4 regions of the Pseudoalteromonas sp. Ld20 genome follow, and region 4 is predicted to be linked to each of the others. Evidence: predicted binding sites of a transcription regulator. Region 4 holds the regulator's gene; each other region holds the start of a gene.
The links. The regulator sigma-54, encoded in region 4, starts transcription at its own class of promoters, with help from an activator protein. The targets are predictions, from matches to a motif close to GTTGGCACGNNNNTNGNNT.
Positions count from the first base shown of each region.

Region 1: ACJJVX_RS09520 (flagellar hook-length control protein FliK) is a predicted target of sigma-54. The motif match lies at 2,529-2,547, and genes of this name have one in related genera.
Region 2: dps (DNA starvation/stationary phase protection protein Dps) is a predicted target of sigma-54. The motif match lies at 2,726-2,744, and genes of this name have one in related genera.
Region 3: ACJJVX_RS09245 (flagellar basal body rod protein FlgF) is a predicted target of sigma-54. The motif match lies at 3,681-3,699, and genes of this name have one in related genera.

Region 1 is NZ_JBISHB010000033.1:199,126-204,581, forward strand. It holds gene fliH (flagellar assembly protein FliH) at 1-683, shown strand, start outside; gene fliI (flagellar protein export ATPase FliI) at 702-2,036, shown strand; gene fliJ (flagellar export protein FliJ) at 2,036-2,482, shown strand; gene ACJJVX_RS09520 (flagellar hook-length control protein FliK) at 2,617-5,127, shown strand; gene fliL (flagellar basal body-associated protein FliL) at 5,219-5,456, shown strand, end outside.
Region 2 is NZ_JBISHB010000033.1:33,810-39,265, forward strand. It holds gene ACJJVX_RS08745 (SulP family inorganic anion transporter) at 1-468, opposite strand, end outside; gene ACJJVX_RS08750 (DKNYY domain-containing protein) at 672-2,111, shown strand; gene dps (DNA starvation/stationary phase protection protein Dps) at 2,160-2,675, opposite strand; gene ACJJVX_RS08760 (sensor histidine kinase) at 2,880-4,235, opposite strand; gene ACJJVX_RS08765 (sigma-54 dependent transcriptional regulator) at 4,222-5,456, opposite strand, start outside.
Region 3 is NZ_JBISHB010000033.1:142,623-148,078, reverse strand. It holds gene flgJ (flagellar assembly peptidoglycan hydrolase FlgJ) at 1-31, opposite strand, end outside; gene ACJJVX_RS09260 (flagellar basal body P-ring protein FlgI) at 262-1,356, opposite strand; gene flgH (flagellar basal body L-ring protein FlgH) at 1,369-2,052, opposite strand; gene flgG (flagellar basal-body rod protein FlgG) at 2,070-2,858, opposite strand; gene ACJJVX_RS09245 (flagellar basal body rod protein FlgF) at 2,880-3,644, opposite strand; gene flgE (flagellar hook protein FlgE) at 3,874-5,217, opposite strand; gene ACJJVX_RS09235 (flagellar hook assembly protein FlgD) at 5,277-5,456, opposite strand, start outside.
Region 4 is NZ_JBISHB010000043.1:371,625-377,080, reverse strand. It holds gene rapZ (RNase adapter RapZ) at 1-439, opposite strand, end outside; gene ACJJVX_RS18840 (PTS sugar transporter subunit IIA) at 460-912, opposite strand; gene hpf (ribosome hibernation promoting factor) at 917-1,204, opposite strand; gene ACJJVX_RS18830 (RNA polymerase factor sigma-54) at 1,234-2,730, opposite strand; gene lptB (LPS export ABC transporter ATP-binding protein) at 2,797-3,522, opposite strand; gene lptA (lipopolysaccharide transport periplasmic protein LptA) at 3,519-4,052, opposite strand; gene lptC (LPS export ABC transporter periplasmic protein LptC) at 4,042-4,596, opposite strand; gene kdsC (3-deoxy-manno-octulosonate-8-phosphatase KdsC) at 4,593-5,144, opposite strand; gene ACJJVX_RS18805 (KpsF/GutQ family sugar-phosphate isomerase) at 5,144-5,456, opposite strand, start outside.

The DNA of each region.
Region 1 (5,456 bases), on a different contig from region 4:
CACCGCTTGCTGATCTGTATCGTAAAGAGCAACAAAGGAGTGAGCCAGAGGTTGAACCTGAAGAGCCTGAACTCCCTTCGTTAACGATGGCAGAATTAGAGCGTATTCGCCAAGACGCTTACGAAGAAGGTTTAAAACAAGGTCATGAGCAAGGCTATATTGATGGTTTTGAGAAAGGCGTCGGTGAAGGAAAAGAAGCAGGTTACAAAGAAGGCGTAGAGTTAGGTAAAACTCAAGGTCAAGAGGAAGTAAAGCCATTAATTGAAGAGCAATTAACAAGCTTGCGAAGTCTACTAGATAGTTTGAGTGAACCATTAGCTAAAGTAGATGACGCAGCTGAAAAACAGCTTGTGCAACTAGCAGTAATGCTTGCACAAGCGCTTATTTATCAAGAAATAAAAACGTCACCAGATATTGTTCTTCATAGTTTAAAGCAATGCATAGATGCACTGGGTACAGAGCAACCGAATATACGTATTCATTTAAACCCAGAAGACATAGAGCTTATTAAAAATAGTTACACAGAAGAGGCATTGGCAGTGAGTGGTTGGCAACTAATACCAGAGCCCACTTTAGAACGTGGTGGTTGCCAAGTTAAAACAGCACAATCATCAATTGATATGACAGTCAAAACCCGCGTCAAAGAAACGTTGGATAGCTTTTTGCATAGTAGTGGTATCTAAGTATATTACTGGCTTGCTATGAGTAGTCAATCGCGCCCTTTAAGTGAACGTTTACAAAAATATCAAAAGCATATTCACGTACCAGTCCCTGCGGTCGCAGGTATTTTAACGCGTGTTGTTGGTTTAACTTTAGAAGCAAAAGGCTTGCGCGCGCCAGTAGGTAGCCAGTGTAAAATTGAAACCATGCATGGTTTTGTTGATGCAGAAATTGTGGGTTTTAACGACCAAACATTGTATCTCATGCCTAATGATCACATCTCAGGGGTGTTACCTGGCGCACGAGTAATACCTCAAGTTAATGAAACCGGACTTCCAGTTGGAATGTGTCTACTTGGTCGAGTTGTCGATGGATTAGGCCGCCCATTAGATGGACTTGGTCCGATCAATGCTGAACATCATCTTAAATTTGCACAAAATTCGATAAACCCTTTATCTCGCAGACCTATCAGTCAACCGATGGATGTGGGGGTGCGTGCCATAAATTCAATTATTACAGTAGGGCAAGGCCAGCGAATGGGCTTGTTTGCAGGTTCTGGTGTCGGTAAATCAGTATTACTAGGGATGATGACCAGAGGGTCTGAGGCTGATGTGATTGTGGTTGGTTTAGTTGGTGAGCGTGGACGAGAAGTTAAAGAATTTATTGAGGAAATTTTAGGCGTCGAGGGACGAAAGCGCTCAGTTGTGGTTGCAGCGCCAGCCGACTCGTCACCTTTAATGCGTCTAAAAGGGTGCGAAAGTGCCGTCACAATCGCGGAGTATTTTCGCGACCAAGGGTTAAATGTTTTGCTATTACTTGATTCTGTTACGCGTTATGCAATGGCTCAGCGTGAAATAGCGTTAGCGGTTGGTGAGCCGCCTGCCACAAAGGGTTACCCACCATCAGTATTTGCGAAACTACCTGCCTTGGTTGAGCGCGCTGGTAATGGTGGCGAAGGGCAGGGTTCTATCACTGCATTTTTTACTGTGCTGAGTGAAGGCGATGATATGCAAGATCCTATTGCGGATGCTGCGCGCGCGATTTTAGATGGGCATATCGTACTATCGCGAGAGCTCGCTGACAGTGGGCATTATCCTGCCATTGATATTGAAAAATCGATTTCACGGGTGATGCCACAAGTTGTGTCTGAGCCACACATGCAGCAAGCTCGAGTACTTAAACAAGTTTATTCTATGTATCAACAGAATAAAGATATGATCACTTTAGGAGCATATCAAAAAGGTACGGACCAGATGCTCGATCAAGCTATTAATATGATGCCAAGAGTAAACGCTTTTTTGCAACAAGGCATGAAAGATGTGATCAGCTATGACGAAGGTCTGCAAGGGCTGGCTCAATTATTAGGACAAGCATAATGACGAAAAATAAACTTGATTTAGTGCTTAGACTAGAAACTGAGAAAGAAGAATCACTAAGGATGAATTATCTGCAGGCGCAGCAACATCTGCAAAGTAATCAACAAAAGCTGCAAGGTTTGAATGACTTTCGGTTGGAGTATACGCAACAACTTCACTTAAAAGGTCAGTCAGGTTTAAGCAGTGCTGGTTTTAGTCAGTATCATGCCTTTATCGCAAAAATAGAAGAAGCAATACGCCAACAAGCAAATACTGTAAATACAGCAAAACAAGTTGTATCACAGCGACAAAGCCTATGGTTAAAGCAACAAATTAAAGCTAAGGCAGTAGCTAAATTAATAGAAAAACAGCAACTTAAAGCAAATGTTATTGCTCAAAAAAATGAACAGAAAATGTTAGATGAATTTTCGTCAAATCAATTTTATCAAAGGCGCCGCGCTTTATAACGAGTGCAGTAATAGTGAGGCTAAGTTATTTTCTGCTTTTTTTACCTTAGGCACATAACTTGCTTTATTTATCAGTGAAGTATTTATTCTGGCAAGCTGCGGCGGCAAGTTGCCACTTATTATGTAGGTGAATTATGGCGATTAGTGATCTATCAGTACTCATTTCAACTGAACAAGATGTCCAGCTAACTAAAAAGGGCAGTGAAGCCAAAGATCCGCAAAGTACAGCAAGTGATTTTTTTAGTCTTTTGCAAAATGCCAGCGGCCATGCTGATACGTTAAAGGTGAAGGCTAGTCGAGCGACAGATGAAACAAAGGCTGACTCAGTTGAAGCTAAACCAAACTCGGCCGAAGAAAAACTTACATTAATTGAAAGCGATATACTAGCGAGCAGCGCTGAAAGTGATGATAAAGTAGATAGTTCTGGTGACGCTATGCTTGCTCATATAAATGCAGCTAATAGCATCGATACACGAGTTAATTCACCAAAAGTGGCCAATGCAAACTCGATTGGAAATTTGCTAGATCGCGCAACACATGAAAAATTTGATCCTTCAATCCCTTATATTAAAGCGCCTCGCCCGATTGACGATATTACACCTATTATTGAACCTGTACCCGCTGACGATACTAGTGAATTACTTGATCCTAGATTAGCCGTAATCAGTGGGAAGACTATCATTTCAGAGGCAATTGATAAGCAGTTGAATGTAAAGATAAATAAAGGACCAGGTGATACTGTTACGCCAATACCTGTTGAACCAATTGTTGGCGATATTCAAGAGAAAGGCGATGCAGCGCAAAGCGTGCCTGTTAACACAGCTCAAGGTGTAGTGAATAATGGCGAAGCAAATGTAATTAATACTACAACGCAAACTGCAAAAGCAGAACCGCAAATAACAGCAATAGGCACCAAAGATGCACCAACAGTCAGTGCTCAAGTAAGTAATGAAAAAGATGAATTGATTGAACGAAGAAAAACTCACAACTCAAATCAAGTTGAGACTAACACTGCTGACAATAAAAGTGGTTTAGTGCTTAAGGAAGATGCTAAGCCTATACCTCTTGATAAGTTACAAAGTACAGCGTCATTAGTATCCGAAAATAAAGCGACACAGACAGCTTCTATATTACCAAGCGATAAAACACAGAAAGTTGAAGTACCTAATAAAGTTGAAGTGCCTAATAAAGATAATAACGCAGCGGATAGACTAAATAACACATCTACAGATAACCTAGATAAACGCGTAATGACTAGCAACAATCTTACAAATACAGCGCAAGAAATTAAAAATCAGGTGGCATCATCTTCACAGTATTTAGTTAAGGAAGCAGCTATTGCGGATAAGGCAGCAAATATATTACCAAGTGATATTGAGATAGAAAAAGCAAGTAAAGCACTACTTAATAGCCAGTCAGCGACAGAGATAAAAAGTAACCCTGTATTAGCTAATCTAACAGATGAACAGCGTAAAACCCTTCAGAGTCAAGCTGCTGTGATAGTTGAGGAGGGGGTGACGCCGGCTAAACTTGATACCTTTAAACAATATATTACTGAGTTAGTAAACAAAAATGAAAAAGTAGCTCAAAATACAGTTGAAAAACCATTATTAATGTCGCAATCAGAAAAAGTAAGTAAAGAGCTTGATGTTGCGATTGGACAGTTAAATAATGCTGATAAGCAGGCCTTGAGGACTCAATTACAACAGTTTTTAGCAACGGCACAGCCAAAAGGCGCGGCATTAAATAATGTGACGGCGGTTATTGATAAACTTGATCAATTGCACGTGGCCGCGGACACTCAAAAATCAGAAAAAGTGATCCCCCCCCAAAGTGCTCAAGTTTTAAATAGTACAGCTGCAAGCATTGTAACAAGTCCAGAGGCTAGCAAAGCTCAGACTTCGCAAGAGGCATTGATTAAGTCAGTTACACAAGAGGCCGTAGTAAAATCAGAGACGCAACAAGCAGTGATAAAAGATGCATTGCTTGAAAGTCATAACAAAGAACAGGTTTTACCGCGAGAGTCAGCAGTAGGGCGTATCAATCAGTTATTTGGACAAATTACAGGGCAGGTCGCAACACTTGCAGCGCCAATAGCTGAAAGTAGTGAGCAGCGTTATCAGCAAGAAATTACAGATATGCAGGTTTTACAAGCTCAACAGGCAAGCCCAACGTCGCAAACAAAACAAGTGAACTTGGATCCAACATTACTCCAAGCATTAAACATAGTGAAAAGTGATGCCGCAAAATTATTGCAAGAGCGAGTGAGTGCCTTATTAAGTATCAATAATAAAGAAGCTGAGATTCGCCTTGATCCACCAGAAATGGGCAGCATGCAAATACGTATTCGCAGCGACGCAGAGCAAGCACAAATTAACTTTGTAGTACAGAATCAACAAGCTAAAGAAGCACTCGAACAATCAATGCCAAAATTACGAGAAATGTTAGCTCAACAAGGTATTGAATTAGGTGAAAGCAGTATTGAGCAAGGTAATAGCCAAAATGGATCTGGAGCGGATGAGCAATCGCAAAGTAGTCAGCATGCAAATAATCAGCAGCAAAATGAGAGTGAAAGTACATTAGCTGAGCAAAATACGAGAATGTCAGGACAACAATCGACATCATCAATAGATTACTACGCCTAACACCTGCTATTATAAAAGCATAAGAATAAATAACTTGATGGGCATACGATACTCGTAATATGCCCATTATTAAGGCATAGAGGAAACCATCATGGCAGAAGAAGCAAATTTAGAAATTGAAGATGGCGGTAAGAGTAAGAAAAAGCTAATAATTATTATTGCTGCTGCAGTGCTTGTTATCGGTGGTGCCGTTGGATTTTTCTTAATGTCTGGCTCTGATTCACCAGAAGAAACATTAGCTGAAGAAACGGTTACAACTCAAGAAGCTGAAAGTTCAACATCGGGGGCTTCTGTTGGCAGTGCTTTATATGTTGCAATGCCACGACCAT
Region 2 (5,456 bases), on a different contig from region 4:
TATTTTTGAAAATTGACCAACAATAATAGTAATCGCGACACCATTTAATAAACCCATAAGAATCGGCTTAGATAAAAAGTCAGCTAATACTCCCAACTTAAAGCGGCTTGCAATAAAGCACCAAAAGCCGGTCATTGCAGTCATGGTGACAACAAGTTGCCAATGCTTGAAACTATCACCAGCTGCCAGTGGTGTAACGACTGCTGCAATAACAGCGCAAGTTGCTGCGTCAGGTCCGACGATGAGCTGTCTTGAAGTGCCAAATAATGCGTAAAGGATCATCGGTAAAATACAAGAGTATAAACCTACCGCAGCGTTAACACCGGTGAGTTGTGCATAGGCAATCGCAACTGGTAATGCCACCGCTGCGACAGAGAGTGCAGCTCTTACATCATCAGCAAACCATTTTCGTTCATAGTGAAGTAACGTATTTAAGCCGGGCATAAAATCATATAAACGAGAGATCAGAATAGCTTCCTTTTTATACTTTGATAGTAAATTTAATCTAATCAGTATAGCGCAGAGTCTGTTTTTTACTTAATAGCTATAACTTAGGTTATATAAAATAACCTTTTTTATGTAAGCAGGAAATGATTGATTGGCTGACGAAAGTTTAGCTTAAATATAATTTGAGTTAAGATGCTTACTCCCCTATGGATAGAGATATTAAAATGGATTTTTGGACCTGTATTTTTGTATTGTTTGCTTTTTTTGCCGTGCTACAACTTTTGAACTCACTATTTCCTACGCTTAAAAATAAGAGTACGTTGTTTAATTTTTTAGTAAGCCCTTCAATGGTTTTTTCAGGGCCTGTTGATAGTGAACGCTCGGATTCATATTATTACTCGGTCAATAAAAAGCAGATCCGTTTTTCTCCAATGGGAAACTGGTTTTCACTCGGTAATAGCTTAGTTGAAGGCGCTGATATTGATTCATTTGAAGTCATCGCGCGTAACTTTGCAAAAGATAAGTATCAGCTTTATTACGGTTGCCATGTTATTTCAGGTCAAGTGGATTACGATAGCTTTGAAATTATAGAGCACGATGTTATTCGCGATAAATACCATGTTTTTATTCATAAGCGCAGCGTGTCTTTTGCCATGGCGAGTCAATTAAGACCAGAACAACAGTTCATCATTCTAGGTGGTGCAGATCCTGCCACATTTATCTTAATGAATGATTTTTGGGCAAAAGACTGCAACCACCATTATTATAACTTTGTACGCCAGAATATCGGTTACGACACGTTTTCACATTTAACTGAGTCTATAGTGAAAGATCAACATAGCGTGTTTATTAAATGCGATGATACGTTTAATAGAACGGCTGTCAGTGGCGTTGGAGTAAAAGCATTTGATGAGCGCTACATATACGACGATAACCACTTATATTGGCATCAAGGCAAATATGAGCAGGATATTGATGGTTCTTTTAATACAACAACATGGCTTGAATGCGTGCCATACAAAGATATTAATACACTAAAAGTGCTCGACGACGATTACTTTATTATTGATAGTAAAGTGTATTTAGGGGCTGAGGAATTACCCAATGCCAAAGCTAATGAGTTTGAGCTATTAAGTAATTTTGCATTTGGGTGTGACTCACAGCAGGTTTTTTACTTAGCTAAACCACTAGAAAAAGTAGTGCCTGAACATTTTACATTATTATCTCCATCCGGAAATTACTCCAGCGATAAAAATCATCTATATTTTAAACAACAGCTTATTGGTCCTTATAGCGACGAGCGAGTAGAGCTAAGCAACAATGATTTTTTAAAAACGACTGATGCGGTTTACTATCAAGGCACGCAATTGGAATCTGTTGATGTACAGGAGTTTGCGCTATTAGAGCGGTTTGCTATGTATGGCTGTGACGGAAAAACAGTGTATTTTGGTCACCATAAAATACATAGGGTAGATCTTGATAGCATGGAAGTTGTTAATCGAGATAAGCTGCTAAAAGATGCTGATGCCGTGTATTGGCACGAGAAAAAAGTACTTGGAGCTGACCCTAAAACGTTTACTATAAGTCATCGAGACTATGATAAATATGACTGCGAAGACGATTATTATTTTTATAAAGAAGCTGAGCGCGTAGGTAAAAAATAGCGACAAAAACCCTGCACTACGGGCAGGGTTGTCTGGGTATTATGGGGGTTATTTGGTTTTTAGTTCCCCAGTTGACGACTCTAAGTGCGCACGAACAAACCATTGAAACTGCTCAAGGTCAGCAAGTTGTGCGATGATCATGTCTTCAGACACAGGATCTAATTCAGATAACTTTTCAAGAGCTTTGCGGTGATCACCATTAATGCCGTTATATACTTTATCAAGTGCTACTAGGTGATCTTTTACCAAGCCTTTGCCAATTGAATAATCTTCCCATGAGCGGCGATCAACAATGGATTTAGGAGTACCGATTGGCACACCACCTAGCGTGGCAATTCGCTCAGCGATGGTGTCGGTCATTTCTCGAACTACCTCCACTTGCGGATCAAGCATTTCATGTACGCCAATAAAGTTAGGACCTACTACGTTCCAATGAATATGCTTTAAAGTCAGTTGTAAATCAATCAGGGCCACCATGCGGTTATCGAGTAGATCAATGGTGCGTGTTGCAGATTCGCTAGTCATACCGGGAGCTGTAAATTCAGCAACTTTACTATTACTCATAATTTCTCCTGCTTAAATAAATTGATGCTTTAAATAATCTATAGGATATGAAGCAATGGTCATGCCGAGGGTGAGTTTAAATTAAATCTATTTAAATACAATTGGTTGGAACTTTAACTTATCACTGTGATTGTTTTTATATAATTTTTTTATGAAAAGTTTGCAGGCATTTGTAAAATCTGCAAACTTCACAAGATAATTATATTAACGTGTAGGTAGAACAATCGTGGCTTGTACGCCGCGCTGAGTATCACGATTTTCTATGTGTAGATCGCCATCATGGTTCATGGCTATTTGCCGACTGAGTACTAACCCTATACCACTACCTTGGGTTTTAGTGGTGTAAAATGGCACAAATAAGTTATCAATATTCGCTATTCCAACGCCTGAATCCAGTAGTTGTATTAATAGCTTTCCCTCACTAATTTTCCATTGCAACGTTAAGCTAATCGGTTCTTTATTGCTGGCTGATTGGTTTGTGTTTGAAGCTTCAATTGCATTAGTGATCAAGTTTACCAACGCTTGTTGTAATTGTTGGCAGTCAACAAAAAAGGAGATGTCTGGGCTTTTAGGTAACTGCCAGTTTATTTGCGGGTAAAGGGCCGTGGTGCTGTGGATAAAATCAGCGACAGACATAAGAGACTTTACTGGTGGCGGAAGGGTAGATAATTGCTGATAGCTTTTAATAAATGTATTGAGCGAATGCGCGCGCTCTGAAATAACGCATAAGCCTTGATGTAAATCTGCTTTATTGTCTGCTTGGGTTAAATCGGCCCTCGTGAGCTTTGCTAAAGACTCGCTTATTGAGGCTATCGGCGCTAATGAATTATTAATTTCATGGCTTAATACTCTCACTAAGCGTTGCCATGCAATTCGCTCTTCTTCGCGCAGCAGTTGCTGAATATCCGTGATAAATATCAAATTATGTGTTTGGGTATTAACTAAATACTTATCAACGTGCAGATACACTTTTTTACGGTGCTGCTTTAATTGAAATTCAACCACCTTTTGACCATCCACGTTTAACGCATCTTGCAAACCTAACTGATTAATTGGCCCACCGATAACGGCTTCAAAACGACAGGCAAAAAGCTTTTCAGCGCTGGGGTTCATTAAAACAATCGCGTTATTATGATCAGTGGTAATAATGGCAACATCGATTTGATTGATGATTTTTGTTAATAGTAGCTGTTGTTCTTTTAGCTCTTGTTTGTGTGTACTAATCGCCGACGATAAACCTGTAAGGGTGTGGTTAAACTCAGCAAGCGCACCTTGTTTGTATCGACTAACAGGGCGCGTCGTGCCATCGCCAAAAATAACGGATTCGATAATGTTTATAGATGTGCGTAATTGGTAAGTTATTTTTTGCCAGATACTGAAGCAGCTATAGCCGGTAACAATAACTACAAAAAGTATAATCAGTATTTTTAAGTAAATTGATATACCTGCTGATATGACAAAATAAAATAACAAAGCACTTGGTAAAGCAGTTGCTAGTAACACTAAACGTATAATATCGCCTTCGTAGCTCTTTACTATTTTGCGTTTAATTTTCGTCATATAGTAACTTATATTTATCTAAACGTCGGTAGTATGCGCTGCGACTTAAACCTAAAGATAGCGCTGTTTCGTGGGCTTTATTATCAAACAAAGCAAGGCGCTTTTTAATTACATGTGATTCGATATCGTCTAATGTTGCTTCATCAAACGCGAATGCTTCGGGCTTATCTTGTGTTGCTAGGCCTAAATCACTGACTTGTATCTCATCGTGCTGGGCTAAAAATAATGCGCGTTCAATAATATGGCTTAATTCTCTGATATTGCCGGGCCAATGATAGCTATGCAATGCTTTAATGGCACCTTTTGAAAACGGTTTGCACGATAAGCGGTATTTTTCACAAAACTGTGTTTGAAAATAATGGGCTAAAGGAAGTATATCAGCAGTGCGATCACGCAGTGCAGGAATGCGTATTTCGGCAGTATTGAGTCGGTATAGCAAATCTTGCCTAAATTGTCCTTGTTCAATCAAACTAGGTAAATCAGCGTTGGTTGCTGAGACTAGGCGAACATTAATTTTTTGGGTTTTAGAGCTCCCCACTTTTTCAAATTGTCGCTCTTCAAGCACCCTTAATAATTTTGCTTGTTGCGATAATGGAATGTTGGCTATTTCATCTAAGAAAATAGTGCCGTTATCAGCCATTTCAAAACGGCCAATACGGGTTTCTTTGGAGTCAGTAAAGGCGCCTTTTATATGACCAAACATTTCACTTTCAAATAAGTTTTCGCTAATAGCCCCCATATTGACGGACAAAAATGCTTGTTGGGCACGGGCAGAACATTGATGTAAATAATTAGCGAGCATACTTTTACCTGTACCATTTTCGCCAGTAAAAATAATATTCATATCACTGAGAGCTAAGCGTTCAAGCTGGTTGATGATCGACTGCATTGCAGAAGATTGGCTTATTATTTGGCTTTTTGGTAGTTGTGATTCTTGTTTAAGTAAGGCGTTTTCTTGGGTTAAACGTTGTCCTTGGCGGGTTAAAGTACTGAGTTTGATTTGTGCGTTAACCTTGGTAATTAGGTCGTTATTTTTCCACGGTTTCTGTATGAAATCGACAGCCCCTAATTGCATTGATGCAACGGCAATATCAATGCTACTAAACCCGGTCATAACGATGACTGGGACTTGTTCGTCAAGCTCTCTAATTGCAGTAAGTAGCTCAAATCCTTCGTGTCCGGATGTGGTATCGCGGTGATAATTTAAATCCATTAATACAC
Region 3 (5,456 bases), on a different contig from region 4:
AGTTTTGTTTATCGAGATGATTAGTATCCATCAGCAATTTGACACAATAGTTAATAATACTACTAACAATGCAATAATTGAGCCAAATATCATGTTGGCGTGTTGGCGTGTTGGCGTGTTGGCGTGAAAGTAAAACAAGTATGCTAGGTGGTTACAAAGTAAAGTTAGCCTCGGCTAGATTTTTTATCCAGTAAACAAATGTCTACAATGTCGCGAAGGCGGTAATGTAGACATTCGTGAATGTCGCTAATAGATCACATGTTAAATCACAACAAGCTGTCCATTTATTGCCCCTGCTTCTTTTAGTGCTTCTAAAATGGCCATTAAATCACCAGGTGCTGCGCCCACTTCATTAATAGCACGCACTAAGTCATCAAGGCTTACACCTGGATTAAAAACAAAAGCACGCGAATCATCTTCGTTCACATCTATTATACTTTGATTAGTAACGACCGTTTCCCCTTCAGCCAGTGGGTTTGGCTGCGCCACATTTTGCTGCTCTGCAATTGTTACCGTTAAACCACCATGAGTAATTGCCGCAGGTTGTAATTTTACATTTTTGCCAATCACAATCGTACCAGTGCGCGAATTAACAATGATTTTTGCGGCGGTATCAGCAGGCTTAAACTCTAAATTTTCAAGTGTTGATAAGTAAGAAACACGTTGCGATACATCTCTTGGAGCAATTACACGTATTGATGCGGCATCTATCGCTGTTGCGCTATTTGGCCCGACCAGATCATTTATCACCTGCTCTAAACGTTTTGCCGTTGTAAAGTCAGGGCGATTTAAATTAAATGTAATATAGTCGCCTTGCATAAAAGGGCTTTTAATCGCACGCTCCACAGTCGCACCATTTGGAATACGCCCCACTGTGGGTGTATTTATAACAACACGGCTACCATCGGCTCCTTCAGCGCCAAGTCCACCAACAATTAAACTCCCTTGCGCTATTGCATACGTATTACCATCAACCCCTTTTAGAAAGGTTTGAATTAAGGTACCACCACGTAAACTACCCGCGCTGCCAATTGAAGAAACGGTAATATCAATTCTTTGTCCTGGTTTTCTAAATGCGGGCAATTCTGCATGGACTGCAACAGCAGCCACATTTTTAATTTTTGGTTTTAAAGTAGCTGGTAATGTAATACCAAAACTATTTAACATACCTTTAAAGCTTTGTTCAGTGAATCTGCTTTGCTCACCAGTGCCAGGTAAACCTACAACCAAACCATACCCTACGAGTTGATTTGAACGAACACCTTCAACCATTGATACATCTTTAATACGCTCTGCAAAAACATTGGCGTGCCAACCTAATAAGCAAAGAGTAATTAATACTTTAAAGCCATTCATAATAACGATCCTTTAAAAAGGGAACAGTGCACTACTGAAGAACTGCGTTAACCAACCCGCACTTTGAGACTCTTGTAATTGCCCTTTGCCTGAATATTGAATTCTCGCATTAGCAATGCGATTAGAGGTAACTGTATTATCTGCAGTAACATCTTGTGGACGCACAAGCCCTTCGAGTCGAATAAACTCTTCACCTGTATTCAACGTCAGCCACTTTTCACCACGAATCACTAAATTTCCATTTGGTAACACACGCATTACGTTTACTGAAATATCACCAAATAAACTATTTGATTGGTTTGATTTTAAATCGCCATTAAAAGACGAGCCACTGCCAATGCCAAATTGAATGCTATCGCCACCAATATTAACCGGCAACCCCCCTAACCCAACAACAGGATCAAGACTTGCGTCACTTGTTTTATCAGTTTGAGTTTTTGCAGCTTTTGATGACTGTGTTGACTCTTGCAGTTTCACCGTAATAATATCGCCTGTGCGCAGTGCTTTTTTATCTGAATAAAGATCATTCGATAAATAACTATCAAATAGTGAACCTGTCGCTACAACTTGCTCTGTTGCAGGCTCTGGATACATAGGCGCATAGTAAGGGTCATCCTGAACCACATCAGTATTTTGGCTTGTCATACAGCCACTTAAAAATAATACACCCGTTAAGGTTATGGTAAAATTACGCATCACTTTGCCCCTAATCATTAAAGTTGCTGATTGATATAACTCATCATTTCATCCACAGCTGAAATAACTTTTGAGTTCATTTCATAAATACGCTGCGTCTCAATCAAGTTAACCAATTCTTCGGTCACATTAACATTAGACGTTTCTAATGCGCCTTGTACCACAGAACCTAAGCCTTCTAGACCTGGATTACCTTGCACTGGAGCACCACTGACGGCAGTCTCTGTATATAAGTTTTGACCAACAGGCTCTAAACCCGATGGATTAATAAAATCACTAATTGTTAGCTGCCCAATCACGACATTCTCAGCCTGCCCTGCAACACGTACAGATACTTCGCCGTCTTGCGAAATTGTGATGGACTGTGCATCATCAGGTACATTCATTTCAGGTTGAACCGGAAAACCTGCACCAGCGGTTACAATTCGACCATCTTCATCTGTCGTAAATTGGCCGTTTCGCGAATAGGCAATATTGCCATCTGGTTGTAGTATTTCGAAAAAACCAGGACCCGAAATCATCCAATCTAAGGAGTTTTCAGTGGTCAACATATTACCTTGAGAAAAGTTCTTTTGATTGGCAACAACCTTAGCACCCGCACCAAGCATTAAACCTGATGGCATTTCTGTATCTTGCGATGAACGACCACCCGGCTGGTTAATATTTTGATAAAGTAAGTCTTCAAACACCGCTCGGCTCTTTTTATAACCGACAGTACTGGCATTGGCTAAGTTATTTGAGATCACCGAAATATCGGTTTGTTGGGCATCTAAGCCTGTTTTACTGATCCACAATGCAGGATTCATTTTTGTGTCCTCTCAATAAGGTTAAACAATGCGCATCAACTGAGTTTGACGTTCGTCAATTTCTTCAGCTGTTTTCATTAACTTAACTTGTAATTCAAATTGGCGTTGATGGCTTATCATATCCACCATCTCATGTACGGGGTTCACGTTTGACATCTCTAACATACCGCTCATCACTTTAACGTTTGGTGAGATATCACAAAACCCACATAAATCATCAATGAGTAACTCAGGCTTTGGTCTAAACAGGCCATCATTGCCTTTTTCAAGTTCAGAGTTATTTGCCTTAATGACCTTAAGGCGATCAACCACCTCTAAGAAGTTTGCTGGCGCACCTTGCGGGCGAACCTGAATCGCTCCGTCTTCACTAAACTCTAATTTTTCAATTGGTAACGGCAAAATGATCGGGCCACCCTCACCTATTACCTGACGACCATGACTCGTTATTAAAGCACCATCAGGGGTGATATTTAGTGTACCAACTTTAGTATAAGCTTCTTTGCCTGATGCATCTTGAACACTTAGCCAACCTTTATCGCTCAAAGCAATATCTAAATCACGGCCCGTTTCAACGATACCGCCTGAGGTCATGTTTGAACCTGGTCGCTCTTGCATTGAGAAAACGCGGGTAGGTAAACCTTCTCCAAAAGCTTGCATCGAACGAGCTTGTGCAAAGTCCGCTTTAAATCCAGTCGTATTGGCATTTGCTAAATTGTTTGCTTTGAGCGCGAGGCCCCGCATACTTTGCTTAGCCCCAGACGCTGCAATGTAGACCATCTTGTCCATAACATCGACTCACGTTAAAATTCTATAACGTAATAAATGCAAGATAAGTGCCACAATAAATTGACGCTAATTTAAGCTAAGGCCCACGGGCAAAGAATAAGAATAAATTAGGCAAAGCAGTAATCAAATCGGGGGATTAAAAAAGGCCGCCAATTGCAGGCAGCCTAGGTGTCGGATCGTAAATAAGAACCTTACAGTATTAACTCTTAACTTAAGTTCAAGTTAATGATTAACGGATCTGCAAGATTGCTTGTTGTAATGTAGAGTTAACTTCAAGTGCACGTGAATTTGCTTGGAAGTTACGTTGTGCACTGATCAAATCAACCAATTCATTGGTTAAGTTTACATTTGACTGCTCTAGAGCAGATGAGTTAATTGAACCCAATGTACCTGATCCTGGCTCACCAGCAATTGGCTCACCCGATGTTAAGCTCTTTTTCCATGAAGTATCACCTGCTTGCTGTAGGCCTTGTGAGTTTGAAAAGCGAACCATAGCCACTTGGCCTAAGAATGAGGTATCACCATTGCTGTATGACGCAACGACCTTACCATCTGTACCAATATCAATCCCCGCTAAACGCCCCACTGTCGCACCATCTTGCTCAAGTGCTTTAACTTCAAAACGACTTGCGTATTGAGTCGGTACTTTATTACTCGTACCTGCAGAGTCACGCCAATTTACCGTAATTTCGTTCGGAAATTGTGCGCCATTACTCAATAAAGTGCTTAAACCTGCCGCAGCACCTGATGGCAATACTACATCAGGAAAAGTTGTTTCTGGCGCTGCTACATCAGGTAAACCTGCGGCAGTAAATTGCAATGAATCAATCGGGGTATGTGCTCCAGTTGCTGTTGCAGCACCCGTTATATCAAACGGTTGTTTATCCATCGTGGCATAAACACTCCAGCTATTTGCATTGGTCGCAGGATCTTGCTTTACAAAAAATAACTGCGCAACGTGAGGTTGACCTAACGAATCATAAATTGTTGTAGACGTTGACGAGTTATAACTCGTGCTATCGGTAGGATCAAATGTAGAAGTAGTAGGCACATCTGAACGCGAATCTAAATTCATTGAACTATAAATATTGCTCGTATGACGCGGTGCTCCTGATGCATCAGGGATCTGAATCGGTGAAGTCGTACTTAAACTTACAGATGTTGTATTGCCTGTAGAAGGGTCAACAGGGAAGCCTTGCAAGTAATTACCACGTGCATCAACAACAAAGTTATCTTTATTGAGCTTAAAAGCACCTGCACGAGAATATGAAAAATCTTGCGATGCTATATCTTCACTCATTGCAAAATAACCTTCACCCGTGATTGCTAAATCTAATGAGTTTTGAGTAAACTTAAGTGAACCTTGGTGGAATTGTTGCGCCACCATGGTGGTTTGTACACCATCACCATTTTTTGTTTTGCCCGAGCTAAAAACTGACGATGCATACACATCAGCAAATTCAGCGCGCGACTCTTTAAAACCGGTCGTATTTACGTTAGCAATATTATTTGCAGTTACATCCAAATCTTTTTGTGCGGCTGCAATGCCAGTTAATGCAATATTGAAGCTCATAATTCACCTCTAATCTGTCAATGTTTAGCCGAAAGAAGGCTAACTAATTATTAAAATTTCTACGCGATTTCTGCAACGTCAGTTAGCCTAACCGCACCTTCTTTTGTGTTAACGATAATGCCATTAGCACCATTAATATTCACACTTTCGATATTCTTAAAAGTTGCAACAGGTAAACTTGTAAACTCACCATTAAGCTGCCCTTCTGCTTTAATTTTGTACTCACCTGGAGGTAAACG
Region 4 (5,456 bases):
ATTCAGCCAGCTGGTGGACACTTAAATCGGTTGTATCAAGAATAAAGTCGGCGCGGGTAATGAGTACATCTAATAGCACTTTTTCTTGTTTAATGGCTAAATCAAGTGGCAGTGAATCTAAAGAAAGTGGGTGTAAACGGCGTGTTTCAGAAAAGCGCTTAATGAGCGTTTGGTCGTCACTGTCTAGATAAAATAGAGTTGGGTTTGCAAACCCCGGAAGATACTCAAGAATATCATTAAACTCTTGCTGTTCTTTGGGTAAGTTACGCACATCAATACTGACGGCAATCTTATCGTAGTTATCAGATACACTACGCACTAACGACGGTAATAAGTTTACAGGGATATTATCAACACAATAATAGCCAAGGTCTTCTAATACACGCAAAGCGACAGATTTACCTGACCCTGAGCGCCCACTGATGATAATTAATTCCATGTAAACTCTCCTTCTTTTAACTACGACTGTTCAACAATTACTTGATATAGATCTTGGTCTGTTTTTGCGCTACGTATTTGTTTACAAAACTCTTTGTCGTTGAGTTTATCAGCAATTGTAGCCAACGTCTTTAAATGAAGTTCACTGTCACCGTCAGGTACGATGAGTGCAACAAAAATATCGACGGGGCGATTATCAATGGCATCAAAATTGATTGGTTGTTCGCTTACTAAAATTAAAGCGAGTGGTTCTTGTGCGCCACTCATGCGACCATGCGGGATCGCGATACCACGGCCAATACCTGTACTACCTAATTTTTCTCTATTTAATAGAGCACTCAATATGTCTTGTTGTGATAAGTGAGGAAGCCGTTCATGAGCCAATTGGCTGATAAATTCGAGGATACGTTTTTTGCTATTAAAAAGGACCGCAGCTTTACTGCAGTCCTGACAAGTAAGTGAACTTAGTTTCATAGTGTTAGTGTCGAGCGTGCTTCTCTTTGTGTTTGATAACTTGACGGTCGAGTTTATCGATGAGCCCGTCAATCGCGGCATACATGTCCTGGTGCTGCGTTGAGGCAAATAGCTCTGCGCCACTGACATGTAATGTTGCTTCTGCTTTTTGGTTGAGCTTTTCTACGTCAAGAATAACATGGACATTGTTGATGTGATCAAAATGCCTCTCAAGCTTCGCAAACTTATTGTTTACATAGTCTCTTAATGAATCAGTAATTTCTACGTGACGACCAGTTAAATTTAGTTGCATAAGCATTTTCCTTCTTGTGGTTTTACGCCTTAAATCAAGCTTTTACGTTGATTTGACGGTGGAATAGCTAGCGATTCACGGTACTTTGCTATTGTTCGTCTAGCTACTTTGATACCTTGCTCTGCCAATATATCTGCAATTTTACTATCACTCAATGGTTTAGCTGAGTTTTCTGCTGCAATCAATTTTTTTATGAGTGCACGAATTGCTGTCGATGAGCATTCTCCGCCATTTTCGGTACTGACATGGCTTGAGAAAAAATACTTTAACTCAAAAATACCACGTGGTGTATGCATGTACTTCTGGGTTGTTACCCGGGAGATTGTTGATTCATGCATTTCAACCATTTCAGCAACATCGTTTAATACCATAGGTCGCATAGCCTCGGGGCCATGCTCAAAAAAACCTTGCTGCTGTTTAACAATGCAGTTAGTTACTTTGAGTAATGTGTCATTACGACTTTCTAGGCTTTTTATAAACCATTTAGCTTCTTGTAAATGAGAGCGAATAAATTGGCTGTCAGTGCTCGATTTTACTGAGCGCGACATCGCCGCATATTGGCTGTTAACTCTAATTTTTGGCATGCTATCTGGGTTGAGCTCTACCACCCAGCGGCCTTTAATTTTTTTCACTGACACGTCGGGAATAACGTACTCTGACTCTTCTCGAACTATGGTATCCGCAGGCTTTGGATTAAGGCTGTGGATGAGTGTCATTACTTCTTTTAGTTCATCTTCCTTTAGCTTAGTCTTTTTCATCAAAGTACGATAGTCGCGACTAGCTAATAAATCGATATGATCAGTTAAAATCATTTTTGTTTCGGCAATCCAAGGCGTTGCAGGATCAAATTGATTTAGCTGAATACATAAACATTCAGGTAGGCTGCGTGCAGCAATACCGACCGGATCAAATAACTGAATACGCTTTAATACCGCTTGAACTTCATCAAGTTCAATTTCTTCTTCGTTATTACCTTTGTTTAGGCTTTCAGCAATGTCTTCACAGCTTAGTGTAAGAATACCTGAGTCATCAACCGCTTCGACAATGGCTATCGCGATAGCTTCGTCAGTCGGACTAAAATGAGTCAGCTGTAGTTGCCACATAAGGTGATCGTGGAGGGTTTCAGATGAAGCGCCTTGATAAATAGATTCATCTTCAGGCATTGGCCCTGATGAAGAGCTTGGTGCGGCGCTCATGTATTCATCCCATGTAACATCCATCGCCATTTCGTCGCTTACGGTATCTTTTGCTAGCGCTTCACTGCTTTCTTGTTCGTATTCACTTGGCGTGTCATCAGCTGAGGCACTGACAGTTTGATCATCAGTATCTTGTTTTTGTTCGTTCTTACCACCTGATTCATCACCAAAGTCATTTTCATCGACCTCAAGTAATGGATTGCTATCTAGTGCTTCTTGGATCTCTTGTTGAAGATCTAATGTGCTCAACTGTAACAAACGAATAGCTTGTTGTAGCTGTGGTGTCATTGTAAGTTGCTGGCCCATGCGCAGCTGGAGTGATTGCCTCATGTATCTCTAACAATCCTTTTATTGTTGTCATAATTAAGTCTAGCAGAACCTTAGCCGGGCGTGGCTTTATAGCCTAAATTGCTCACCCAAATAAACGTCGCGGACTGTTTGGTCGGCAAGTACATGCTCAGGAGTGCCTGATGCAATTAACTCCCCATGAGAAACTATGTAGGCTTTTTCACAAACATCAAGGGTTTCTCGTACATTGTGGTCGGTAATAAGTACGCCTATCCCACGGTTTTTAAGATGTTCAATAATCTTCTTTATATCTAACACCGAAATAGGATCAACGCCAGCAAAAGGCTCATCTAACAGAATAAATTTAGGGTTTGCGGCTAAAGCGCGAGCAATTTCAACGCGACGGCGTTCACCACCAGATAATGCCATACCTTGACTATCGCGGATGTGCTGAATGCTAAATTCATCAAGTAAGCCATCAAGCGCTTCTTCACGAGCTTGTTTATTTAGCTCTTTACGGGTTTCGAGTATCGCCATCAGGTTTTGGTAAACGGTCAGTTTGCGAAATATCGAAGATTCTTGCGGTAAATAGCCAATCCCTAAACGTGCACGGCTGTGCATTGGTAATAAGGTGATGTCGTTATCATCTATGCTTATTTTACCTTTGTCGCTTGGCACTAATCCTACAATCATGTAAAAAGTGGTGGTTTTGCCTGCGCCATTAGGGCCAAGTAAGCCAACAATGCTACCAGCGCTGACTTCTAAGCCTACATTTTTTACGACTTGGCGGCCTTTATAACTTTTTGCTAAAAACTCAGCTTTTAATGTGCTCATGGCTGACCTTTTTCGTTATCTTTTTTAGTGTTTACTGGGACTAATATTGTATGCACTCGTTCGTCTGAATTTTCATCTTTTTCAGCGCTAATTAATTGTTGGTCCATGTCGTATGTAATACTTTTGGCATTAATCTTTTGACCTGCTTGAGTGACTTGGGCGTTACCGATTAAAGTTAAATAGCGTTTATCAACATCGTAACGAACCTCATTGGCGCTGGCGCTCATAATTGTGCCATCTGTTTGTTTTTCTTCAAAGTATGCAGGGCTTCCAGTGGCAACAAGCAGCTGCTTATTATCACCTAAATCTTCACGTTTGTGCACTTCTAGGTGATCAGCTGTGATACGACGATTACCATGGATTATCTCTACGTTTTTTTCAAAAATACCGACATTTTTTTTCAGCTGTGCAAGCTGTTTATCAGCGCTTATCGATACTTGGTCTGCAAGTGGAAGAGTACCTTCAGCAAAGCTTGAAAGGGCAATGAACAAGCTAGGTATTACAAGTAAGTGAGCAAATTTATTGGTCATAATATATGGTTCGCGTATGGTTAATAAGTTCTACCACTTCGGCTTTTAAGTCGGCTCTAAGGCCGCGTCCGGTGGTCTTTAAATTTGGTCCGATTAATTCAACAGGCTGTTCTGAACTCATGGTTTGTTGTTCAATATCAACCAAGATATTATCGGCATTAATATGCTTAATCATTGCGTTGTTTGTGAGATTTTTAGCAACAACATTGCCTTCTAAAATCAACTGGTTATTTTCATATAATGTGGCTTCTTGCGCATTGATTTGCCACGTTTGCTGTTGATTATATAAAGTAAAAATAGGCTTTTCAAAGTAAGTAAATCCTAACTGCTGATAAAGTTCCATTTTTGCTGCGGTTACTTTGTGGCTAATTTTACCTTGCTCATCAAATGCGGTTTGCTTTAATTCGACCGCGGTATAATCAGGTTTTGCTATCACATCTTCTTGATTTTTTACCGTGGTCGTTGTTTGGCTAAAGTACGGGAGCCACAACCACGCCATAAAACCTATAAATAATACGCTTAATATTAAACGCGCACTATTCATGAGCTAGTCCCTTCACTGGTCAATGGTTTTCCATTAACTAGCATTAATAGGTCGGTAAGCTCGCGTACTGCACCAAAGCCACCGGGTAGCATTGTTGTGTAATGTGATAGTCGCTTAATTAGCGGGTGTGCGTCATTTACAGCAACTGCAAAGCCAACCAGTTCCATGACCGGTAAATCAGGGCCGTCATCGCCGATATAGGCAATTTGTTCGTCACTTAACTGGAGTTTATCTTTTAGCTCTTGATAAGCGTGCAACTTGTTTTCTTGGCCTTGGTAGATATGCGGTACAGTTAGGCTAGTCATTCGTTGCTGAACTATCTGTGAATGACGGCCTGTGATCACGGCTACTTCAAAACCACTATTGATAAGCGCTTTGATACCAAAACCGTCTTTAGTATTGAAGGCTTTTAGTTCTTCACCTTGGTTACCAAGATAAATACGGCCATCAGAGAATACCCCGTCAATATCACAAATAAGTAATTTAACTTTTTTGGCGCGGGTTTGCGCATCGTCTGAAAGTGGTTGGTATAAGTCTGCAAATTGCATTATAAAACTCCTGCTTTTAGCAAATCCTGCATGTTAAGTGCGCCAATAGGGTGGTGATTTTCATCAATGACAATTAAGCCATTAATGCGTTTATTCTCCATGATATTAAGCGCCTCGGCTGCTAGCATATCGGCTGTAGCGGTTGTGCAAGAACGGGTCATTACGTGACTAATTAAAGTGCTGTGAATATCAATTCGTTGCTCTAAAATTCGGCGCAAATCACCATCTGTGAACAAGCCAGCAAGTTGACCCGAATCATCAACTATGGCGGTCATGCCCAAGCCTTTAGCCGACATTTCAATTAACGCGTCT